4 regions of the Streptomyces sp. NPDC044063 genome follow, and region 3 is predicted to be linked to each of the others. Evidence: riboswitches for the same ligand, from Rfam matches in the RefSeq annotation. Region 3 holds a riboswitch; each other region holds the start of a gene.
The links. Region 3 has a riboswitch for cobalamin ahead of AC07BS_RS07465 (CbtB domain-containing protein). Riboswitches for the same ligand answer to the same signal wherever they lie in the genome.
Positions count from the first base shown of each region.

Region 1 (5,026 bases), on a different contig from region 3:
CTGGTGGGGGTCAGCTCGCCGATCACCTGACGGCCGGAGAGGTCGACGCCGGTGATGTCGCCGGGGCCGAGCCGGTCGTAGGGGACGCCGCTGGGAGTGACGAGCACCACGTCCCCGGCCCGGGCCGAGACGTTCCCGGAGGTGCCCACGACAAGTCCGTCGGTGGTGGTGCGGCGGGCGGTGGCCACCACCTCCGCCCAGACGCGCCTTGGGTCGTCGCCGGTTCCGGCGCTCGCGCGTGCGCTCCCGTGGATCTCTTCGTGCGGACTCATCGGTGCTCGCCTCCGGTTCGCGTCGGGGATCGATCCGATCCCGTTCACCTTCCGTTCACCCTGGATCCCTACGGTCGCCGCGTACTGACCATCGAGCTGATTGCCTGGGTGAATGGAAAACATCACGCTTCTCATCGGGATCGTGATCGTCACGGCCTTGGTGTTCGACTTTACGAACGGCTTCCACGACACGGCCAACGCCATGGCCACCACCATCTCCACCGGGGCCCTCAAGCCCAAGGTGGCCGTGGCCATGTCGGCCGTGCTCAACCTCGTCGGCGCGTTCCTGTCCGTGGAGGTCGCCAAGACGATCTCCGGCGGGATCATCGACGAGACCGCGGGCATCAGGCCGGAAGTGATCTTCGCCGGGCTCGTCGGCGCGATCGTCTGGAACCTGCTGACCTGGCTCGCGGGCCTCCCCTCCAGCTCCTCGCACGCCCTCTTCGGCGGTCTGATCGGCGCGACGGTCGTCGCCGTCGGCTTCGACGCGGTCAACACCGACAAGGTCGTGATGAAGGTCCTCATCCCGGCCGTCGCCGCGCCGCTGGTCGCCGGCATCGCCGCCTGGTGCGCGACCCGGCTCACCTACCGCCTCGCCCGGGGCCGCGACGAGCAGGAGACCGCCAAGGGCTACCGCGCCGGGCAGATCGCCTCGGCCGCCCTGGTCTCCCTCGCCCACGGCACCAACGACGCCCAGAAGACCATGGGTGTGATCACCCTCGCGCTGGTCGCCGGCGGCGTCATCGCCCCGCACTCCGACCCGCCCATGTGGGTCATCGTCTCCGCGGGCCTGGCCATCGCGCTCGGTACGTACCTCGGCGGCTGGCGCATCATCCAGACGCTCGGCAAGGGCCTGACCGACATCAAGCCCGCCCAGGGCTTCGCCGCCCAGACCGGCGCCGCGACCGTCATCCTCGCCTCCTCGCACATCGGCTTCGCGCTCTCCACCACCCAGGTCTGCTCCGGCTCGATCATGGGCGCCGGCCTCGGCCGCAAGGGCGGCGTGGTGCGCTGGTCGACCGCCGGCCGCATGGTCATGGCCTGGGGCCTGACCCTGCCCGCCGCGGGTCTGGTCGCCGGTGGCGCCGCCCTCCTCGCCGACCAGGGCGACTGGGGCGTGACCGCGGTCGCCGTCCTCGGCCTCGGCGTGTCCGGCGCGATCTGGCTGGCCTCGCGCCGCAAGCCGGTGACGCACGACAACGTCAACGACCTCAACCAGCCGCAGGGCGTGGACGCCGAGCCGCTCGAGCCCGCCGGTGTCATCACCGCCGCGCTCCAGGCCGTCGCCCCGCCGCCGGCCGGCCCCCTGGCCGCCGCCCCGGCGACCGCCTCCTCCGCCGCCCCCGCCGCCCCCGCCCCGGCGACGAGCTAAGGAACCAAGGAACCCCGTCATGCAGATCAACTGGGAAGCCCTCGGCCAGGTCTTCGGCGTCAGCCTCGTCGTGACCGTCGGACTCGTCGGCCTCTTCACCCTCGGCATCGTCGGCACCGCGCCCCGCAAGCCCCAGGAGCAGCCGGACGGCACCGTCGCCGCGCCCGTCGCTCCCAACGCACTCGCGCGCACCGGCGCGTACGCCTGCTTCGCGGCGTGCGCGGCGGCCGTCGGATACGGCATCTTCCTCATCGTCTCCTGAGCGCCCGGCGGCGCCCCCGGGCGCCGTCGACATCCACGCATACCTCCCCCACGGCCCGGGAAGGCCGCAGGTCAGCTGTGAGTTGACTGCCCTTCCCGGGCCGTGGTGGACTTCCGGAGCCAAACGGCGACAGCAGAGGAAGCCGGTGCGAATCCGGCGCGGTCCCGCCACTGTCACCGGGGAGCGTCCTCCACCGAGGGCCACGGCCCGCCCGCGGGCTGGAAGGCCGGAGCGACGCCGATCCGGGAGCCAGGAGACTCTGGTCGCCGGTCACGTCGAGCCAGGGCGCGGACCCTGAGTGAGGACACATCGCCATGCCCGGCCGCACACCCCCCGCCCCACGACGCACCCACCTCCGAGGCGCGACGGCGGTCTGAGCCGATGCGCGCCGACCACCTCGGCTTCGCGTGCGGTGCCGCGCTCGGCTTCACCGGCGACCTCCTGCTCGGCGACCCCCGCCGCGGCCACCCCGTGGCCGCCTTCGGACGCGCCGCGCACGCCGTCGAACAGCGCCTGTGGCGCGACCACCGCGGCGCCGGCGCCCTCCACACCCTGGTGTGCGCGGGCGGCACCATTGCCGGAGCCGCCCTGCTGACCCGCGCCGTACGCCCCTCCCGCGCCGCCCGCGTCGCCCTGACCGCCGCCACCACCTGGGCCGTGCTCGGCGGCACCTCGCTGGGGCGCGAGGCCCGCGCCGTCGGCGGGGCGCTCGCCGCCGGCGACCTCGCCGCCGCCCGCGCGCGGCTGCCCCACCTGTGCGGCCGCGACCCGCAGTCCCTGGACGAGCGGCAGATCGCGCGCGCCGTCGTGGAATCCGTCGCCGAGAACACCTCCGACGCCGTCGTGGGCGCGCTGGTGTGGGGCGCGCTCGGCGGCGTCCCCGGACTGGCCGGCTTCCGGGCGGTGAACACCCTGGACGCGATGGTGGGCCACAAGTCCCCCCGCTACCGCCGGTTCGGCTGGGCCTCCGCCCGCCTGGACGACGTCGCCGGCTGGCCCGGCGCCCGGCTCACCGCGGCCCTCGCCGTCCTCGCCGGCCCCGACCCGCGCGGCGCCCTGCGCGTCGCCCGCCGAGACGCCTCCCGCCACCCCAGCCCCAACGCCGGGCCGGTCGAGGCCGCCTTCGCCGGGGCCCTCGGGGTACGGCTGGGCGGCACCCTCGCCTACGCCGGTCGCGTCGAGCACCGCCCCGTCCTGGGCGCGGAGAACCGGCCGGTCGAGGTGGCGGACATCGAGCGCGCCGTCGCGCTCTCGCGCCGGGTCTCGGCGCTCGCCCTGACGACGGCATTGGTGACGAGGGCGGCCGTGGCGGCCGCGACAAGGAGGAGGCGGTGTCGGTGACGACCGGGAGGGGCGGGGGCCTGCTGGTGGCCGGCACCACCTCCGACGCGGGCAAGAGCGTGGTGACCGCCGGCATCTGCCGCTGGCTGGTCCGCAAGGGCGTCAAGGTCGCGCCCTTCAAGGCGCAGAACATGTCGCTCAACTCGTATGTGACGCGCGAGGGCGCGGAGATCGGGCGGGCCCAGGCCATGCAGGCCGCGGCCGCGCGCGTCGAGCCCAGCGCGCTGATGAACCCGGTGCTCCTCAAGCCCGGCGGGGACCGCAGCAGCCAGGTCGTCCTGATGGGCAGGCCGGTGGGTGAGCTCAGCGCGCGCGGCTACCACGCGGGCCGCCAGGAGCAGCTGTTCGACACGGTGACCGAGTGCCTGGAGGAGCTGCGGCGTACGCACGACGCGGTCGTCTGCGAGGGCGCGGGCAGCCCGGCGGAGATCAACCTGCGGCGCAGCGACATCGTCAACATGGGCCTCGCCCGGGCGGCCCGGCTGCCCGTGGTCGTCGTCGGCGACATCGACCGGGGCGGCGTCTTCGCCTCCTTCTTCGGCACCACGGCCCTGCTCTCGCCCGAGGACCAGGAACTGATAGCGGGTTACCTCGTCAACAAGTTCCGGGGTGACGTCACGCTCCTGGAGCCCGGCATGGAGATGCTGCGCGGGCTGACGGGCCGCCGGACGTACGGCGTGCTGCCGTTCGCCCACGGCCTGGGCATCGACGAGGAGGACGGCCTGCGCGTCTCGCTGCGCGGTGCCGTCCGCGAGTCGGTGGTGGCCCCGCCGCACGGCGCCGACATCCTGCGCGTGGCGGTGTGCGCGGTGCCCCTGATGTCCAACTTCACGGACGTGGACGCGCTGGCCGCCGAACCCGGCGTCGTGGTGCGGTTCGTCGACCGGCCCGAGGAGCTCGCCGACGCCGACCTGGCCGTCGTACCGGGCACCCGCGGCACGGTACGGGCCCTCGACTGGCTGCGCGAGCGCGGCCTGGCCGCCGCCCTCGCCCGGCGCGCGGCCGAGGGCCGGCCGGTGCTGGGCGTCTGCGGCGGCTTCCAGGTGCTCGGCGAGCGCATCGAGGACGAGGTGGAGTCCCGGGCCGGCGTGGTCGAGGGCCTCGGCCTGCTGCCGGTGCGCGTCCGCTTCGCGGCGGGGAAGACCCTCGCCCGGCCGGTCGGCGAGGCGCTGGGCGAGCGGGTCGAGGGGTACGAGATCCACCACGGCGTGGCGGACGTCCTGGGCGGCGACGAACCGTTCCTGGACGGCTGCCGGGTGGGCGCGGTCTGGGGCACCCACTGGCACGGCTCGCTGGAGAGCGACGGCTTCCGGCGGGCGTTCCTGCGGCGGGTGGCGAAGGCGGCGGGACGGGCCTTCGAGCCGGCCCCGGACACGTCGTTCGCGGCCCTGCGGGAGGAACAGCTGGACCGGCTGGGCGACCTGATCGAGGAACACGCGGACACGGACGCGCTGCTGCGGCTGATCGAGGACGGGGTGCCGGCCGGCGCCCCCTTCATACCGCCGGGGGCGCCGTGAGTACCCCTACCGGCCGTCGTCGTTCCCCCCAGGGAGGTAACCGCTGATGTCCTCGTCCACCTACCCCTTCACCGCGATCGTCGGTATGGACGACATGCGGCTGGGCCTGTTGCTCAACGCGATCTCGCCGGCCATCGGCGGAGTGCTCGTGCGGGGTGAGAAAGGCACGGCCAAGACCACCGCGGTCAGGAGCCTCGCCGCCCTGCTGCCCGAGGTCGTGACCGTCGCGGACTGCCGGTTCTCCTGCGACCCGGCGGCGCCG
Region 1 covers NZ_JBWKFM010000037.1:48,649-53,674, forward strand. Annotated here, with positions in the region: gene AC07BS_RS31250 (class II aldolase/adducin family protein) at 1-272, opposite strand, end outside; gene AC07BS_RS31255 (inorganic phosphate transporter) at 385-1,644, shown strand; gene AC07BS_RS31260 (hypothetical protein) at 1,664-1,906, shown strand; cobalamin riboswitch at 2,043-2,165, shown strand; gene AC07BS_RS31265 (cobalamin biosynthesis protein) at 2,288-3,247, shown strand; gene AC07BS_RS31270 (cobyric acid synthase) at 3,244-4,764, shown strand; gene AC07BS_RS31275 (putative cobaltochelatase) at 4,811-5,026, shown strand, end outside.
Region 1: it holds a riboswitch for cobalamin, as region 3 does, so the genes downstream of both, AC07BS_RS31265 (cobalamin biosynthesis protein) here and AC07BS_RS07465 (CbtB domain-containing protein) in region 3, are expected to answer to the same signal.

Region 2 (5,026 bases), on a different contig from region 3:
AGCTCTTCGAGGACATGTTCCCTGACTGGTTCACGGGCGTCGCCTTCGCCGCGATCGGCATCGGGGCGCTCGTCCCGGCGGCGATCATGTCGATCGCGGCCGCGAATCTGTTCACCCGCAACATCTACAAGGACTTCATCAAACCGGACGCCTCGCCCGAACACGAGGCGAAGGTGTCGAAGCTCGCCTCCCTGCTCGTCAAGGTCGGAGCGCTCGCTTTCGTCCTCACCATGGACAAAACGGTCGCCATCAACTTCCAGCTGCTCGGCGGCATCTGGATCCTGCAGACCGTGCCCGCCCTCGTCGGCGGACTCTTCACCCGCTGGTTCCACCGCTGGGCGCTGCTGGCCGGCTGGGCGGCCGGAATGATCTACGGCACCTGGCGGGCGTACGAGACGCCGAGCGCCACCCAGTCCCACTTCGGGAACACCAACCTCATCCCCCTCATCGGGGAGAAGGGCTACATCGGCCTCACCGCGTTCGTCCTCAATGTGATCGTCGTCATCGTGGCGACGGTCGTCCTCCGGGCCCTGAAGGCACCCGAGGGCCTGGACGAGACCAGCCCCTCCGACTACACCGCCGACGCCGGCGACCCGGGCGTCCGTACGGACCTCCCCCCGGCCACCGTGGGAGCCCCCGGAGGCCACTGACCCGACCCGGTCCCACAGGGCCGTCACACCCCCGTCCAGGGGGCGTGGCGGCCCTTTCCCATGGGCCCGCCAGGCCACCCCGATAGCACATTCCGCAACCACTCCATGACGGGACGACACAACATGTGGGGGCGCGTACGAGGGGCGGCACTAGATGTATGCTCGTCTCCGCTGTCGTCGCAGGGGAATCCGGTGGAAATCCGGAACTGTCCCGCAACGGTGTATGTGTGCGCATATACCCAGCGCACCTGAAGTCCGAGGACCTGCCGACAGCAAGCCCTCCACCGAGCCTGCCCTGGGCTCGGCTATGGGCATTGAATTCGTCCGGGCCTCGCGGGTTGGGCCGACGGACGCCTACGTGGCATGCCCTGGTGCAAGCGGCATGCCCGTACGCGACCGTCGCGCGCTCCCGCCCGGCCCACCCAGCCGAGCGAGGGAGAGCCACACGTGACCATCGCGCCCGCCGATCCGGTCTCAGAGAACGCGGAAGCGACCGCCGGTCCGGGGACCGCGCTGCTGCGCACCCTGACCGACCTCACCGCCGACCTTCCCGCCACCGACCCTGGCAAGGTCGCCGCCGCCGCGCTGCGCGGCCGCAGCGCCGCCTCGGACGAGGCGGAGCTGCGCTCCCTCGCCACCGAGGCCGCCGCCGGTCTGATCGCCGAGGAGCCGGAGTACTCCCGGCTCGCCGCCCGGCTGCTCACCCGCGCCATCGCCGACGAGGCGGCCGGCGAGGGTGCCACCTCCTTCTCCGCCTCGGTCGCCGTCGGCCACCGCGAGGGCCTGATCGCGGACGAGACCGCCGCGTTCGTCGAGGAGCACGCCGAGCGCCTGGACGCACTGGTCGAGAAGGCGCTGATCGACGGCGCCGACGACCGCTTCGGCTACTTCGGTCTGCGCACCCTGCACAGCCGCTACCTGCTGCGCCACCCGATCACCCGCAACGTGATCGAGACCCCGCAGCACTTCCTGCTGCGCGTGGCCTGCGGCCTGGCCGAGGACCACTCCACCCGGGCCCTGGACGACGTCGCCGAGCTCTACGGGCTCACCAGCACGCTCTCCTACCTGCCCTCCTCCCCCACGCTCTTCAACTCCGGCACCCGCCACCCGCAGATGTCGTCCTGCTACCTGCTGGACTCGCCGCTGGACGAGCTGGACTCGATCTACGACCGCTACCACCAGGTGGCGCGCCTGTCGAAGCACGCGGGCGGCATCGGCCTGTCCTACTCGCGCATCCGCTCCCGCGGCTCGCTGATCCGGGGCACCAACGGCCACTCCAACGGCATCGTGCCGTTCCTGCGCACCCTCGACGCCTCCGTCGCCGCGGTCAACCAGGGCGGCCGCCGCAAGGGCGCGGCCTGCGTCTACCTGGAGACCTGGCACGCCGACATCGAGGAGTTCCTGGAGCTCCGCGACAACACCGGTGAGGAGGCCCGCCGCACCCACAACCTCAACATCGCGCACTGGATCCCGGACGAGTTCATGCGCCGTGTGGAGACCGACGCCGACTGGTCGCTGTTCTCCCCCGCCGACACGCCGGACCTGGTGGACCTCTACGGCGACGAGTTCGACGCCGCCTACCGCGCCTACGAGGCCGCGGGCAAGGCCGTCAAGACCATCCCGGCCCGGGTGCTCTACGCCCGCATGATGCGCACCCTCGCGCAGACCGGCAACGGCTGGATGACCTTCAAGGACGCCGCCAACCGCACCGCCAACCAGACGGCGGAGAAGGGCGCGGTCGTCCACTCCTCGAACCTCTGCACCGAGATCCTCGAGGTCACGAACGACGGCGAGACCGCGGTCTGCAACCTGGGCTCCGTCAACCTGGCGCAGCACCTGGGCGCCGACGGCGAGATGGACTGGGCGAAGCTGGACCGCACGGTCCGCACGGCCGTCACCTTCCTCGACCGCGTCGTGGACATCAACTTCTACCCGACCGAGCAGGCCGGCAGCTCCAACAGCCGCTGGCGCCCGGTGGGCCTGGGCCTGATGGGCCTGCAGGACGTCTTCTTCCGCCTGCGCCTGCCCTTCGACTCGGCCGAGGCGAAGGCCCTTTCCACCAAGATCTCCGAGCGGATCATGCTCGCGGCGTACGAGGCCTCCGCCGACCTCGCCGAGCGCCACGGCCCGCACCCGGCCTGGGAGGCGACCCGCACCGCCCGCGGTGTGCTGCACCCGGACCACTACCCCAACGCCGTCGCGGCGTGGGAGGACCGCTGGGAGGCGCTGCGCGCCCGGATCGCCGCGGTCGGCATGCGCAACTCGCTGCTGCTGGCGATCGCCCCGACGGCCACCATCGCGTCCATCGCGGGCGTCTACGAGTGCATCGAGCCGCAGGTGTCCAACCTGTTCAAGCGCGAGACGCTCTCGGGCGAGTTCCTTCAGGTCAACACCTACCTGGTGGACGACCTCAAGAAGCTCGGCGTGTGGGACCGCACCACCCGTGACGCCATGACCGACGCCAACGGTTCGATCCAGGACATGAAGTGGATCCCGCAGGAGGTCCGCGACCTGTACCGCACCGCCTGGGAGATCCCGCAGCGCGCCCTGATCGACATGGCCGCGGCCCGTACGCCGTACCTCGACCAGAGCCAGTCGCTGAACCTCTTCATGGCCTCGCCCACCATCGGCAAGCTCAGCTCGATGTACGCGTACGCCTGGAAGCAGGGCATCAAGACGACGTACTACCTGCGCTCCCGCCCGGCCACCCGGATCGCCCGCGCGGCGTCCGGCGGTGCGGCCGCCCCCGCCACGATCCCGGTGCAGCAGGCCGCGCCCGACGCGGACGCCATCGCCTGCTCCCTTGAGAACCCCGAGTCCTGCGAGGCTTGCCAGTAATGTCCACCGAACGCCAGAAGAACCTGCTCGACCCCGGCTTCGAGCTGACGCTGCGCCCCATGCGGTACCCGGACTTCTACGACCGCTACCGCGACGCGATCAAGAACACCTGGACCGTCGAGGAGGTCGACCTCCACTCGGACGTCGCCGACCTCGCCAAGCTGTCCCCGGGTGAGCAGCACATGATCGGCCGCCTGGTCGCGTTCTTCGCGACCGGTGACTCGATCGTGGCGAACAACCTCGTGCTGACGCTGTACAAGCACATCAACTCGCCCGAGGCGCGCCTGTACCTGTCGCGGCAGCTGTTCGAGGAGGCCGTGCACGTCCAGTTCTATCTGACGCTGCTCGACACCTACCTGCCCGACCCGGAGGAGCGCGCCGCGGCGTTCGCGGCCGTGGAGAACATCCCCTCCATCCGCGACAAGGCGCAGTTCTGCTTCAAGTGGATCAACGAGGTCGAGAAGATCGACGCTCTGGAGACGAAGGCCGACCGCCGTCGCTTCCTGCTCAACCTGATCTGCTTCGCGGCCTGCATCGAGGGCCTGTTCTTCTACGGCGCCTTCGCCTACGTGTACTGGTTCCGCAGCCGCGGCCTGCTGCACGGCCTGGCGACCGGCACCAACTGGGTCTTCCGCGACGAGACCATGCACATGAACTTCGCGTTCGAGGTCGTGGACACGGTCCGCCAGGAGGAGCCCGAGCTCTTCGACGACGAGCTCCAGCAGCAGGTCACCGACATGCTGAAGGAGGCCGTCGAGGCCGAGCTGCAGTTCGGTCGCGACCTGTGCGGCGACGGTCTGCCGGGCATGAACACCGAGTCCATGCGCGACTACCTCCAGTGCGTCGCCGACCAGCGTCTGCAGCGCCTGGGCTTCGCCCCGGTCTTCGGCTCGGAGAACCCTTTCTCCTTCATGGAGCTCCAGAACGTCCAGGAGCTCACCAACTTCTTCGAGCGCCGCGCCTCCGCCTACCAGGTGGCGGTCGAGGGCACCGTCGGCTTCGACGAGGAGTTCTAGTCACGACGCGCGCGTCATGACGAAGGGCCCGTACGGAACGTGTTCCGTACGGGCCCTTTCGCGTCGCCGGCGGTCGGTCGGCGGCGGTCAGTCGTTGGCGACGACCGGGTAGCGCGGCGTGCCCTCCGCCATCTGCCGGAGCGCGTCCTTGCGGTCCCGCTTCGACAGGCGGTCGATGTACAGGTAGCCGTACAGGTGGTCCGTCTCGTGCTGGAGGCAGCGCGCGAAGTACCCCGTGCCCTCGACGGCGATCGGGTTGCCGTGCATGTCCTGGCCGCGCACCACCGCGTAGTCGGGGCGCGCCAGGGCCGCGTAGGCGGTGGGGACCGACAGGCAGCCCTCGTTGGAGTCGTCGAGGATGCGGCGATCGGCCGGCAGGTCGTCCAGGACGGGGTTGATCACGTGGCCGACGTGGCGCACGCCCTCGTCGTCCGGGCAGTCGTAGACGAAGACCTTGAGGTCCACGCCGATCTGGTTGGCGGCGAGGCCCACGCCCTCCGCGGTGCGCTGGCTGGCGAACAT
Region 2 covers NZ_JBWKFM010000011.1:34,568-39,593, reverse strand. Annotated here, with positions in the region: gene mctP (monocarboxylate uptake permease MctP) at 1-650, shown strand, start outside; adenosylcobalamin-variant (AdoCbl-variant) riboswitch at 822-923, shown strand; gene AC07BS_RS15680 (ribonucleoside-diphosphate reductase subunit alpha) at 1,098-3,488, shown strand; gene AC07BS_RS15675 (ribonucleotide-diphosphate reductase subunit beta) at 3,488-4,504, shown strand; gene def (peptide deformylase) at 4,592-5,026, opposite strand, start outside.
Region 2: it holds a riboswitch for cobalamin, as region 3 does, so the genes downstream of both, AC07BS_RS15680 (ribonucleoside-diphosphate reductase subunit alpha) here and AC07BS_RS07465 (CbtB domain-containing protein) in region 3, are expected to answer to the same signal.

Region 3 (5,026 bases):
GCGCTGGAGGTCTCGGACAAGCTGACGCTGGTGCGGACGGCGGCCTGGGCACGGGCCCGGGGCGTACGGACCGTGCTGCTCTCCCACGAGCGGCTCGACGCGATCCTGGCGCCCCGGGTGCCGGGCGGGCTGCCGCTGGAGCGGGCGGCCGACGCCTGGAACCGGCGGCTGGCCCCGGCGTTCGACGCCGTGGTCGCCGCGTCCGCCTTCGCCTGCGCGGAGTTCGCCCGGCTCGACGCGCCATTGGCGCTGCACCAAGTGCCGCTCGGGGTGGACCTGGAGGTCTTCACCGGGGTCCGCGCCCCGGACGGGCCGCGGGACGGCGGCGTACGCCTGGTGTACGCGGGGCGGTTGTCGGCGGAGAAGGCGCCGCGGCTGCCGCTGGAGACGCTGCGGATGCTGCGCGCGCGGGGTACGGCCGCCCGGCTGGACGTGCTGGGCGACGGACCGGAGCGCGGGCGGCTGGCGCGGCGGGCGGCGGCGGCCGGGCTGCCGGTGCGCTTCCACGGTCATGTGGCCGGCCGGCGGGCCGTGGCGGCGCTCGTCGGGCGGGCGGACGTGGCGCTGGTGCCGTGCCCGGTGGAGTCGTTCGGGCTGGCGGCGCTGGAGGCGCTGGCCTGCGGGACGCCGGTGGTGGCGGTGGACCGGGGCGCGGCACGGGAGTTGGTGGTGCCGGGCGCCGGGGCCGTGGCACCCGCCGGGTGCCCGGAGGGGATGGCGGACGCGGTCCTCCGGCTGCTGCGCCGGCCGGAGTCCGTACGACGGGCGGCGGCGCGGGCCCGGGCGGAGGAGTTCCCGTGGGCGCGGACGGTGGAACGGATGCTGGCCGTGCACGCGAACGCCGGGCGGGCCGTGACCGGCCCGCCCGGCGTCCAGGACGGAGACTCCGTCAGTTCGCGGCCGCCGCGGCCTCCGGACGCGGCTCCCGGGCCGCGGACCTCGGCGTGAGCAGCCGCTCCGCGAACTCGCCGAAGATCAGGCCGAAGCCGGTCCACAGGACGAGTTCGACGGCGAGGGAGGACAGCCGGAACTGCCAGAGCAGCGTGGCCGGGAAGCCCTCGGGGACGTTCTCGCCGGACGGCAGGAACGCGTAGGCCAGCCCGACCGCCACCACCAGGGCCGCGCCGGCCGCGACGGTGGCGTACCAGTTGCCCAGGCGCGGCGCGAGGCGCCGGCCGAGGATGACCGCGGCCCCGGTGAGCAGCACACTGAGCGCGATCATCAGGAAGAACAGCGCGGTGCGCTGGTCGAGGGTGTCGGGGTCGCCGACGGCCGGCGGGTTGGCCGGGTACTTCAGGAACGGCACCAGGAAGACCGCCACGAAGGCGCCCAGGGCGACGAGCGCGGCGGTGGCGCGGGGGCCGAAGCGGCCCACGCGGCCCAGGGCGACGCAGAACACCAGCGCGGCGATGCCGCCCAGTGCCACGCCGTAGACCAGGATGCCGGTGGCGAGGCCGGCGGTGGACTGCAGCGCGCGGCTGACCAGTTCCACGCCGTCGCCGTGGTCGTGGCTGTGCGCCTCCTCGAACGCGATGGCCGCGTCGACGTGGCGTTCGCCCAGGAGATAGGCGGTGAGGAGGGCGAGCGCGCCGGTGGCCAGGCCGGCGAGCATGCCCCGGACGAGCAGGGCTCTGACGGATACGCGGTTCATCGGATCGTGCCCCGTCGGATCAGTGGCAGGGGAAGCCGAGCAGATGACGGCCGTCGTGCACCCACTCGTGGACGTCCTCGCCGGCGATCAGGGACGTGGCGCCCTGCTCGGCGCCGACGAAGTACAGCAGGACGAGCATGAGGATGCCCACGAAGGCGGCCCAGGGGGCGATCTCCTTCAGGGATATGGGGGCGATCTCAGGCAGGGCGGGGCTGCTGGAGACGGGGGCGGCGGACTGGGCCATGACAGAACCTCCTGGGGAACACGCGTCCCGATCGTTGGTGCTCGACGACGGTGGCGGGTCTGACTCGCCTGCCGTCGCCCGGGATCGCCCGGGGTCCGCCAGGTCCACAGTGGCGCGACCGTGCCGGATTCGCACCGGCTTCCGAACACACCATCGTCATGTACACGCGACCGTACCGCCTGCAAGGTCATGGCGCCATGGGCGTATGGATGCACGCCCCCCGCGCACGCCCCCGGCAACGCCCGTGGTCTGCTGAGCGCGTGGGCCCGAGCGCCCGGAGGAGAGGACCATGACCGCACGTGTGATGTTGATCTCGCCCGCCATCGGCCCAGGACTGCGGGCCGCGCGCTTCGGCGACGACGCCCCGCTCGACGCCGCGGGACTGAGCCGGGCCCGGGCCGCGGCGTCCGGGCTGCCGCGCGCGGACCTCGCCGTCACCGCGCCCGACGCGCGCTGCCGGGACACGGCCGGGGCACTGGGGCTGGCCGGCGCCACGCCGGTGGACGCGCTGCGCGACCTGGACCCGGGCCGCTGGCGCGGCCGTTCGCTGGAGGAGGTGGCGGCGGCCGAGCCGGAGGCGGTGGCCGCGTGGCTCGCGGACCCCGGCGCCGCGCCGCACGGCGGGGAGCCGGTGACCGCCCTCGTCGAGCGGACCGGCGCGTGGCTGGCGGACCGGGCGGCGGAGGACGTCCGGGTGCTGGCCGTGGTGGAACCGGCCGTCGTGCGCGCCGCGTTGACGCACGCGCTGGGGCTCCCGCCCCAGGTCTTCTGGCGCCTGGACGTCGCCCCGCTGACCCTCACCGAGCTCAGCGGCCGGGCCGGCCGCTGGAACCTGCGCTGCGGCCGCCCCCTGGACGCCACCGGCTGACCCGCGCGCGGCGGGCCCTGCGAAGGGAAGGCCGCCGCGCCCGGCCCGGTCCCCGCCCCTCAGCGGGAGCCCGGCGGGCGCGGCGGCGGCTCGCTGCCGGCCGCCGGGGCTACCGCCCGGCGGCCGACTCGGCGCGCACCCGGCGGGCGCCCTCGACCAGGCTCTCCAGAGAGGCGCGCACCTCGGCCCAGCCACGGGTCTTCAGCCCGCAGTCGGGGTTGACCCACAGCCGCTCCGGCGGGATCGCCGACAGACCCTTGCGCAGCAGCGCGGCCACCTCGCCGGCGTCCGGGACGCGCGGGGAGTGGATGTCGTAGACGCCGGGCCCGACCTCGTGCCCGTAGCCGGTGGCGGCGAGTTCGTCCGCGACCCGCATGTGCGAGCGGGCGGCCTCCAGGCTGATGACGTCGGCGTCCAGCTCCTCGATGGCGGCGATGATCTCGCCGAACTCGGCGTAGCACATATGGGTATGGATCTGGGTGTCCGCGCGGACGCCGGACGTGGCCAGCCGGAACGCCTCGGTGGCCCACCCCAGGTAGGCGTCCCGGTCGGCGGCGCGCAGCGGCAGCGTCTCGCGCAGCGCGGGCTCGTCGACCTGGATGACGGCGGTCCCGGCGGCCTCCAGGTCGGCGACCTCGTCGCGCAGGGCGAGGGCGACCTGCCGGGCGGTGTCGGCGAGCGGCTGGTCGTCGCGGACGAAGGACCAGGCGAGCATGGTGACGGGGCCGGTGAGCATGCCCTTGACCGGCCGGTCGGTGAGCTCCTGGGCGTAGGAGGTCCAGGCGACGGTCATGGGCTCGGGCCGGGAGATGTCGCCGGCGAGGACCGGGGGCCGGACGTACCGGGTGCCGTAGGACTGCACCCAGCCGTGCCGGGTGGCCAGATAGCCGGTGAGCCGTTCGGCGAAGTACTGGACCATGTCGTTGCGTTCGGGCTCGCCGTGCACGAGGACGTCGAGCCCGGTCTTCTCCTGGAAGGCCACGACCTCGCGGATCTCGGCCGCGATCCGCTCGTCGTACGCGGCGGCGTCGATCCGGCCGGCGCGCAGGTCGGCGCGGGCGGTGCGCAGCTCGGTCGTCTGCGGGAAGGAACCGATGGTGGTGGTGGGCAGCAGCGGCAGGTTCAGCCGGGCGCGCTGGGCCGCGGAGCGTTCGGCGTAGGGCTGGGGCCGGCGGGTGTCGCCCGGGGTGACGGCGGCCGCGCGGGAGCGGACGGCCGGGTCGCGGGTGAGCGCGGAGGCGGCGCGGGAGGCGCGGGCCGAGCGGTTGGCGGCGAGCCGCGGAGCGATGGTGTCGCTGCCCTCGGTCAGGCCGCGGGCGAGGGTGACCACCTCGTCGGTCTTCTGCCGGGCGAAGGCGAGCCAGCGGGCGACCTGCGGGTCGATGTCGCGTTCGGCCGCCGCGTCCAGGGGGACGTGCAGCAGGGAGCAGGAGGGGGCGACGTCGACCCGGTCGGCGAGGCCGAGCAGGGTGGCGAGGGTGGCCAGCGACCGCTCCAGGTCGTTGATCCAGACGTTGCGGCCGTCGACGACGCCGGCGATCAGGCGCTTGCCCGGCAGGCCGCCGGCGGCCGCGAGGTCGGCGAGGTTGGCGGCCGCGGGTCCGGTGAGGTCCAGGGCCAGGCCCTCGACGGGCGCCTTGGCCAGCACCGGCAGGGCCTCGCCGAGCCGGTCGAAGTAGGAGGCGACGAGCAGCTTGGGGCGGTCGGTGAGGGCGCCCAGGTCGCGGTAGGCGCGGGCGGCGGCGGCGAGGACGGCCGGGGGCTGGTCCTGGACCAGCGCGGGCTCGTCGAGCTGGACCCACTCGGCGCCGGCGGCGCGCAGGTCGGCGAGCACGTCCGCGTAGACGGGCAGCAGCCGGTCCAGGAGGGTGAGCGGCTCGAAGCCGGGCGCGGTGCCGGGGGCGGGCTTGGCCAGCAGGAGGTAGGTGACCGGGCCGACGAGCACGGGCCGCGCCGCGTGGCCCGCCGCCAGGGCCTCGCGGAGTTCGCCGACGGGCTTGGCCGGGTCGGCGGTGAAGACCGTACCGGGGCCCAGTTCGGGCACGAGGTAGTGGTAGTTGGTGTCGAACCACTTGGTCATCTCCAGGGGCGGCACCTCCTGGGTGCCCCGGGCCATGGCGAAGTAGCCGTCGAGGGCGTCCCGTTCGACCAGGGCGCGGTGGCGCTCGGGGACGGCGCCCACCATGACGGTGGTGTCCAGGACGTGGTCGTAGAGCGAGAAGTCGCCGGTGGGCACCTCGTGGACGCCGGCGTCGGCGAGCGC
Region 3 covers NZ_JBWKFM010000004.1:139,284-144,309, reverse strand. Annotated here, with positions in the region: gene AC07BS_RS07475 (glycosyltransferase) at 1-948, shown strand, start outside; gene AC07BS_RS07470 (CbtA family protein) at 890-1,651, opposite strand; gene AC07BS_RS07465 (CbtB domain-containing protein) at 1,671-1,895, opposite strand; cobalamin riboswitch at 1,931-2,065, opposite strand; gene AC07BS_RS07460 (histidine phosphatase family protein) at 2,185-2,763, shown strand; gene metE (5-methyltetrahydropteroyltriglutamate--homocysteine S-methyltransferase) at 2,873-5,026, opposite strand, start outside.

Region 4 (5,026 bases), on a different contig from region 3:
ACGGCGACCGTGCGGCCGGCGTCCAGGTGCGCGGCCAGCCGGGCCGCCGCCTCCTCGTAGAACTCCTCCAACGCGCCCCGGTAGCCGCCGGGGTGGTCGGTGGTCTCCGTCGTGACCGGGTAGACCAGCTGCTCCTCGATGTGGTCGGGGCGCAGATGGCGTTCGACGATGGAGCGCGCGATGCTCCGGCCGTGCCGGGCACTGTGGTACGCGACGACGTCGGCCGCGGTGACGACCTCGACGGCCCGCACGGTCATCAGCGACGGGTCGCCGGGCCCGAGCCCGACGCCGTACAGCCGGCCCGTGGTCTGCGGATGCTGCTCGCTCACTCTTCCTCGCTCGCTATCGCGTTGATCGCGGCCGCGGCCATGGCGCTGCCGCCCCGCCGGCCGCGCACCACCAGGTACTCCAGCCCCAGGGGGCTGGCGGCCAGCGCGTCCTTGGACTCGGCGGCGCCGATGAAGCCCACCGGGATGCCGAGCACGGCGGCCGGGCGGGGCGCGCCCTCGGCCACCATCTCCAGCAGCCGGAACAGCGCGGTCGGCGCGTTGCCGACCGCCACCACCGCGCCGTCCAGCTTGTCGCGCCACAGCTCCAGCGCGGCGGCGCTGCGGGTCGTCCCCATGCGCCGCGCCAGCTCCGGCACCGCGGGGTCGGCGAGGGTGCACAGCACCTCGTTGTCCGCGGGCAGCCGCTTGCGGGTCACCCCGGAGGCGACCATGTTCGCGTCGCACAGGATCGGGGCGCCGGCGAGCAGCGCCGCGCGCGCCGCGGCCACGACACCGGGGGAGTAGGACAGGTCCTTGACGAGGTCCGTCATCCCACAGGCGTGGATCATGCGCACCGCGACCCGGCTCACGTCGGACGGCAGCCCGTCGAGGGCCGCCTCGGCGCGGATGGTGGCGAAGGACTGGCGGTAGATGGAGGCGCCGTCCTTGTCGTAGTCGAACACTCGGTCCTCGTTCATGTCGTGCCGGTCGTGGTCGTGGCCGTGCTGGTGCTGGTGCTCGTGGTCGTCGTCGTGGCCGTGGTGGTCGTGGCCTTGGTCGTCCGTGCCGCCGCCACCGCGCCGGCGAGCCCCACCGCCGGCACCGCCCGGGCGCCGGTCTCCCGCTGACCGTCCCGCACGGTCACCCGGTAGCCGTCGTCCGTCGCCAGGACGTCGACCCAGGGGCCGCCACCCGGGTGCCCGCAACGCCGCTCGCACCCGGACCAGTACACGGGCAACGCGGCCCCGCCGCCAGGGCGTACGGGAGCGAGGGCGGCGGTCGCGTCGGCCCGTACGTCCGCGCGGGACTTCGCGCAGCCGGGCCGGCCCGCACAGGCGCCCGCGCCGTACCAGGCGGACGCGGCGGAGACGACGAACCCGGCGTCCGCGAACTCCGCCCGCCGGGCCGCCGCCGGGCCGGCCGCGAGACCGGGGACGACGATGCCGCGCCAGGGTGTCACACGCAGCTCACCGGTGCCGTCCCGGCCCGCCGCGCCGGCGGCCAGGCGCCACTGGGCGGCGGTGAGGCGGCCCAGCGGCGCGGCGGCCGACAGGGCGTGGCGGCCGTCCGGGCCCGTGACCAGGCCCGGCGCGGCCGGGGCCCCCTGCGGGACGTTCACCGTGACGGGGACGGAGGCGATGCCGGCGACCGCCAGACGGCGGGCCAACCAGTCGGCGCTGGGGCGGTGTTCGGCCGGCAGGTCGCGCACGCGCCAGGGGGTGCCGCCGGCGCCGGCCGCGGCGGCGAGGAACCCGACGGCGGCGAGCGCGGCGGCCCGCGGGGCGTCGGCGGCGGCCACCCGCAGGGCGTCGGTGGCACCGTCGTAGCGAAGGGCGGCGTACGTACCGCCGTCCTGTGCGATCAATGTCACATCGGGGGCGAGCGCGGCGATGTCGCCCCGCCCGTCGTCGACGCCGAAGAGGAACCGGCCGGAGAGGTCGCCGAGGCCGGAAGCCTCCCCGTCGGCCTCATTCCCCGTGGTGCCGGCGCACAACAGCCGGTCGAGGGCGCGGACCCAGGCCGTGACGTCGCCCTCGCCCGTGCCGTCGAGCCCGCCGAGCGGGGAGGCCGCCACGTTCCGGACGCGGTCGTGACGGTCCGACGGCAGCAGGCCAGCCTCCCGGAGCCGGCCGCCCAGCTCCGCGCCGCACCCGCCCGCGAGGCCCCGCAGCTGGACGTTGCCGCGCGAGGTGAGGTCCAGGTGCCCGTCGCCGAGCTCCTCGGCCAGGCCGGCCAGCACCTTTGCCTGACGGTCTGTCAGCAATCCGCCGGGCAGCCGGACGCGCGCCAGCGCCCCGTCGTCGGCGGTGTGCAGCCGCAGGGCGCCCGGGCAGGCGTCACCGCGGTCGCGGACAGGGGGACGAGGGGAGCCGGGCATGGCCGCGAGCATACCGACGGCCGTCCGCCGTCCGCCGTCCCCCATCGGCCGACCAGCGCTTACTATGCTCACCGGCGGGCACTGTCCTGTACGTGCCCACCGAACGCCAGCGACGGCGACAGGGGAGGAAGCCGGTGAGACTCCGGCACGGTCCCGCCACTGTGAGCCCGGCACCCGCCGGGTGAGTCAGGAACTCCCGCCGTCCTCCAACCGCCCGGGGCGCGGACCCCGAGGAAGGCTTGCCGCCGCATGCGCACATTCCGGTGCCGGGCACCCCGGGCGACCCTCGATGCCCTGGGGAGCGCCGCGTGATCCTTCTCCTGTCGACGTCCGACACCGACCTGCTCAGCGCCCGCGCGGCTGCTGCTCACGGGGGACCGGTCCCGTACCGGCTCGCCAACCCCGCCCGGCTCGCCCTCGACGACCTCCCGGACCTCCTGGAGGGCACCGACCTCGTCGTCGTCCGCCTCCTCGGCGGCCTCCGCGCCTGGCAGGAGGGCCTTGACCTGCTGCTCGCCGGCGACCGCCCGGTCGTCGTCCTCACCGGCGAACAGGCCCCCGACGCCCAGCTGATGGAGGCCTCCACCGTCCCCGTCGGCATCGCCGCCGAGGCCCACGCCTACCTCGCCCACGGCGGTCCCGCCAACCTGGAGCAGCTCGCCCGCTTCCTCTCCGACACCGTCCTGCTCACCGGCCACGGCTTCGAGCCGCCGGCCGCCGCCCCCTCCTGGGGCGAGCTGGAGCGCACCCCCAAGCCCGGCGCGAGCGGCCCCCTCATCGCGGTGCTCTACTACCGGGCGCACCACATGAGCGGCAACACCGCCTTCGTCGACGCCCTCTGCGGCGCGATCGAGGACGCCGGGGGCCGCGCCCTGCCGCTGTACGTGGCCTCGCTGCGCGCCCCCGAGGCCGAGCTCGTCGACGCCCTGCGCGGCGCCGACGCCATCGTCACCACCGTCCTCGCCGCCGGCGGCACCAAGCCCGCCGCGGCCTCCGCCGGCGGCGACGACGAGTCCTGGGACGCCGGCGCCCTCGCCACCCTCGACGTGCCCGTCCTGCAGGCCCTGTGCCTGACCGGGTCGCGCAGCGCCTGGGAGGAGAACGACGAGGGCCTCTCGCCGCTCGACGCCGCCACCCAGGTCGCCGTGCCCGAGTTCGACGGCCGCATCATCACCGTCCCGTTCTCCTTCAAGGAGATCGACGAGGACGGGCTGCCCGCCTACGTCGCCGACATGGAGCGCGCCGCCCGCGTCGCCGGCATCGCCGTGCGCCACGCCCGGCTGCGCCACATCCCGGCCCCCGAGAAGCGGGTCGCGCTCGTCCTGTCCGCGTACCCCACCAAGCACTCCCGCATCGGCAACGCCGTCGGCCTCGACACCCCCGCCAGCGCCGTCGCCCTGCTGCGCCGGCTCCGCGAGGAGGGCTACGACTTCGGCGCCGAGGAGGTGCCGGGGCTGGCCTCCGGCGACGGCGACGAGCTCATCTACGCCCTCATCGAGGCCGGCGGCCACGACCAGGACTGGCTCACCGAGGAGCAGCTCGCCCGCAACCCCGTCCGCATCCCGGCCGCCGACTACAAGCGCTGGTACGCCCAGCTGCCGGCCGAGCTGCGCGAGGCCGTCGAGGAGCACTGGGGCCCGGCCCCCGGCGAGATGTTCCTCGACCGCAGCCGCAACCCCGAGGGCGACATCGTCCTCGCCGCCCTGCGCCGCGGCAACCTGCTGATCCTCATCCAGCCCCCGCGCGGCTTCGGCGAGAACCCCATCGCCATCTACCACGACCCCGACCTGCCGCCCTCCCACCACTACCTGGCCGCCTACCGCTGGATCGCCGCCTCCCGCGAGGACGGCGGCTTCGGCGCCGACGTGATGGTCCACCTCGGCAAGCACGGCAACCTCGAATGGCTGCCCGGCAAGAACGCCGGTCTCTCCGCCGCCTGCGGCCCCGACGCCGCCCTCGGCGACCTGCCGCTCGTCTACCCCTTCCTCGTCAACGACCCCGGCGAGGGCACCCAGGCCAAGCGGCGCGCCCACGCCACCCTCGTCGACCACCTCGTGCCGCCCATGGCCCGCGCCGACTCCTACGGCGACATCGCGCGCCTGGAGCAGCTCCTCGACGAATACGCCCAGATCTCCTCGATGGACCCGGCCAAGCTCCCCGCCATCCGCGCCCAGATCTGGACCCTCATCCAGGCCGCCCGCCTCGACCACGACCTGGGCATGGAGGAGCGCCCGGAGGACGACGGCTTCGACGACTTCCTCCTCCACGTCGACGGCTGGCTGTGCGAGGTCAAGGACGCCCAGATCCGCGACGGCCTCCACGTCCTGGGCGGGGCGCCCACCGGCGAGGCACGCGTGAACCTCGTCCTGTCGATCCTGCGCGCCCGCCAGATCTGGGGCGGCACGACGGCCCTGCCCGGCCTGCGCGAGGCCCTCGGCCTGGACGAGTCGGCGGCGACGCGCAGGACCGCCGACGAGGCGGAGGCCGAGGCGAGGGCTTTGGTGGAGGCGATGGAGGCGGCGAACTGGGACCCGGCGGCGGTTTCCACCGTTGTGGGCAATCGTCCCGCAGGGCGATGGGGGTCCCCCCTGCTCGAGCGAAGCCGAGAGCTTGGGGGAGGGTGGGCACAACCCACGATGCCGGGCACCGATCCCGCGAA
Region 4 covers NZ_JBWKFM010000002.1:226,368-231,393, forward strand. Annotated here, with positions in the region: gene AC07BS_RS04620 (precorrin-2 C(20)-methyltransferase) at 1-329, opposite strand, end outside; gene AC07BS_RS04625 (precorrin-8X methylmutase) at 326-967, opposite strand; gene AC07BS_RS04630 (cobalamin biosynthesis protein CobG) at 964-2,367, opposite strand; cobalamin riboswitch at 2,426-2,582, shown strand; gene cobN (cobaltochelatase subunit CobN) at 2,676-5,026, shown strand, end outside.
Region 4: it holds a riboswitch for cobalamin, as region 3 does, so the genes downstream of both, cobN (cobaltochelatase subunit CobN) here and AC07BS_RS07465 (CbtB domain-containing protein) in region 3, are expected to answer to the same signal.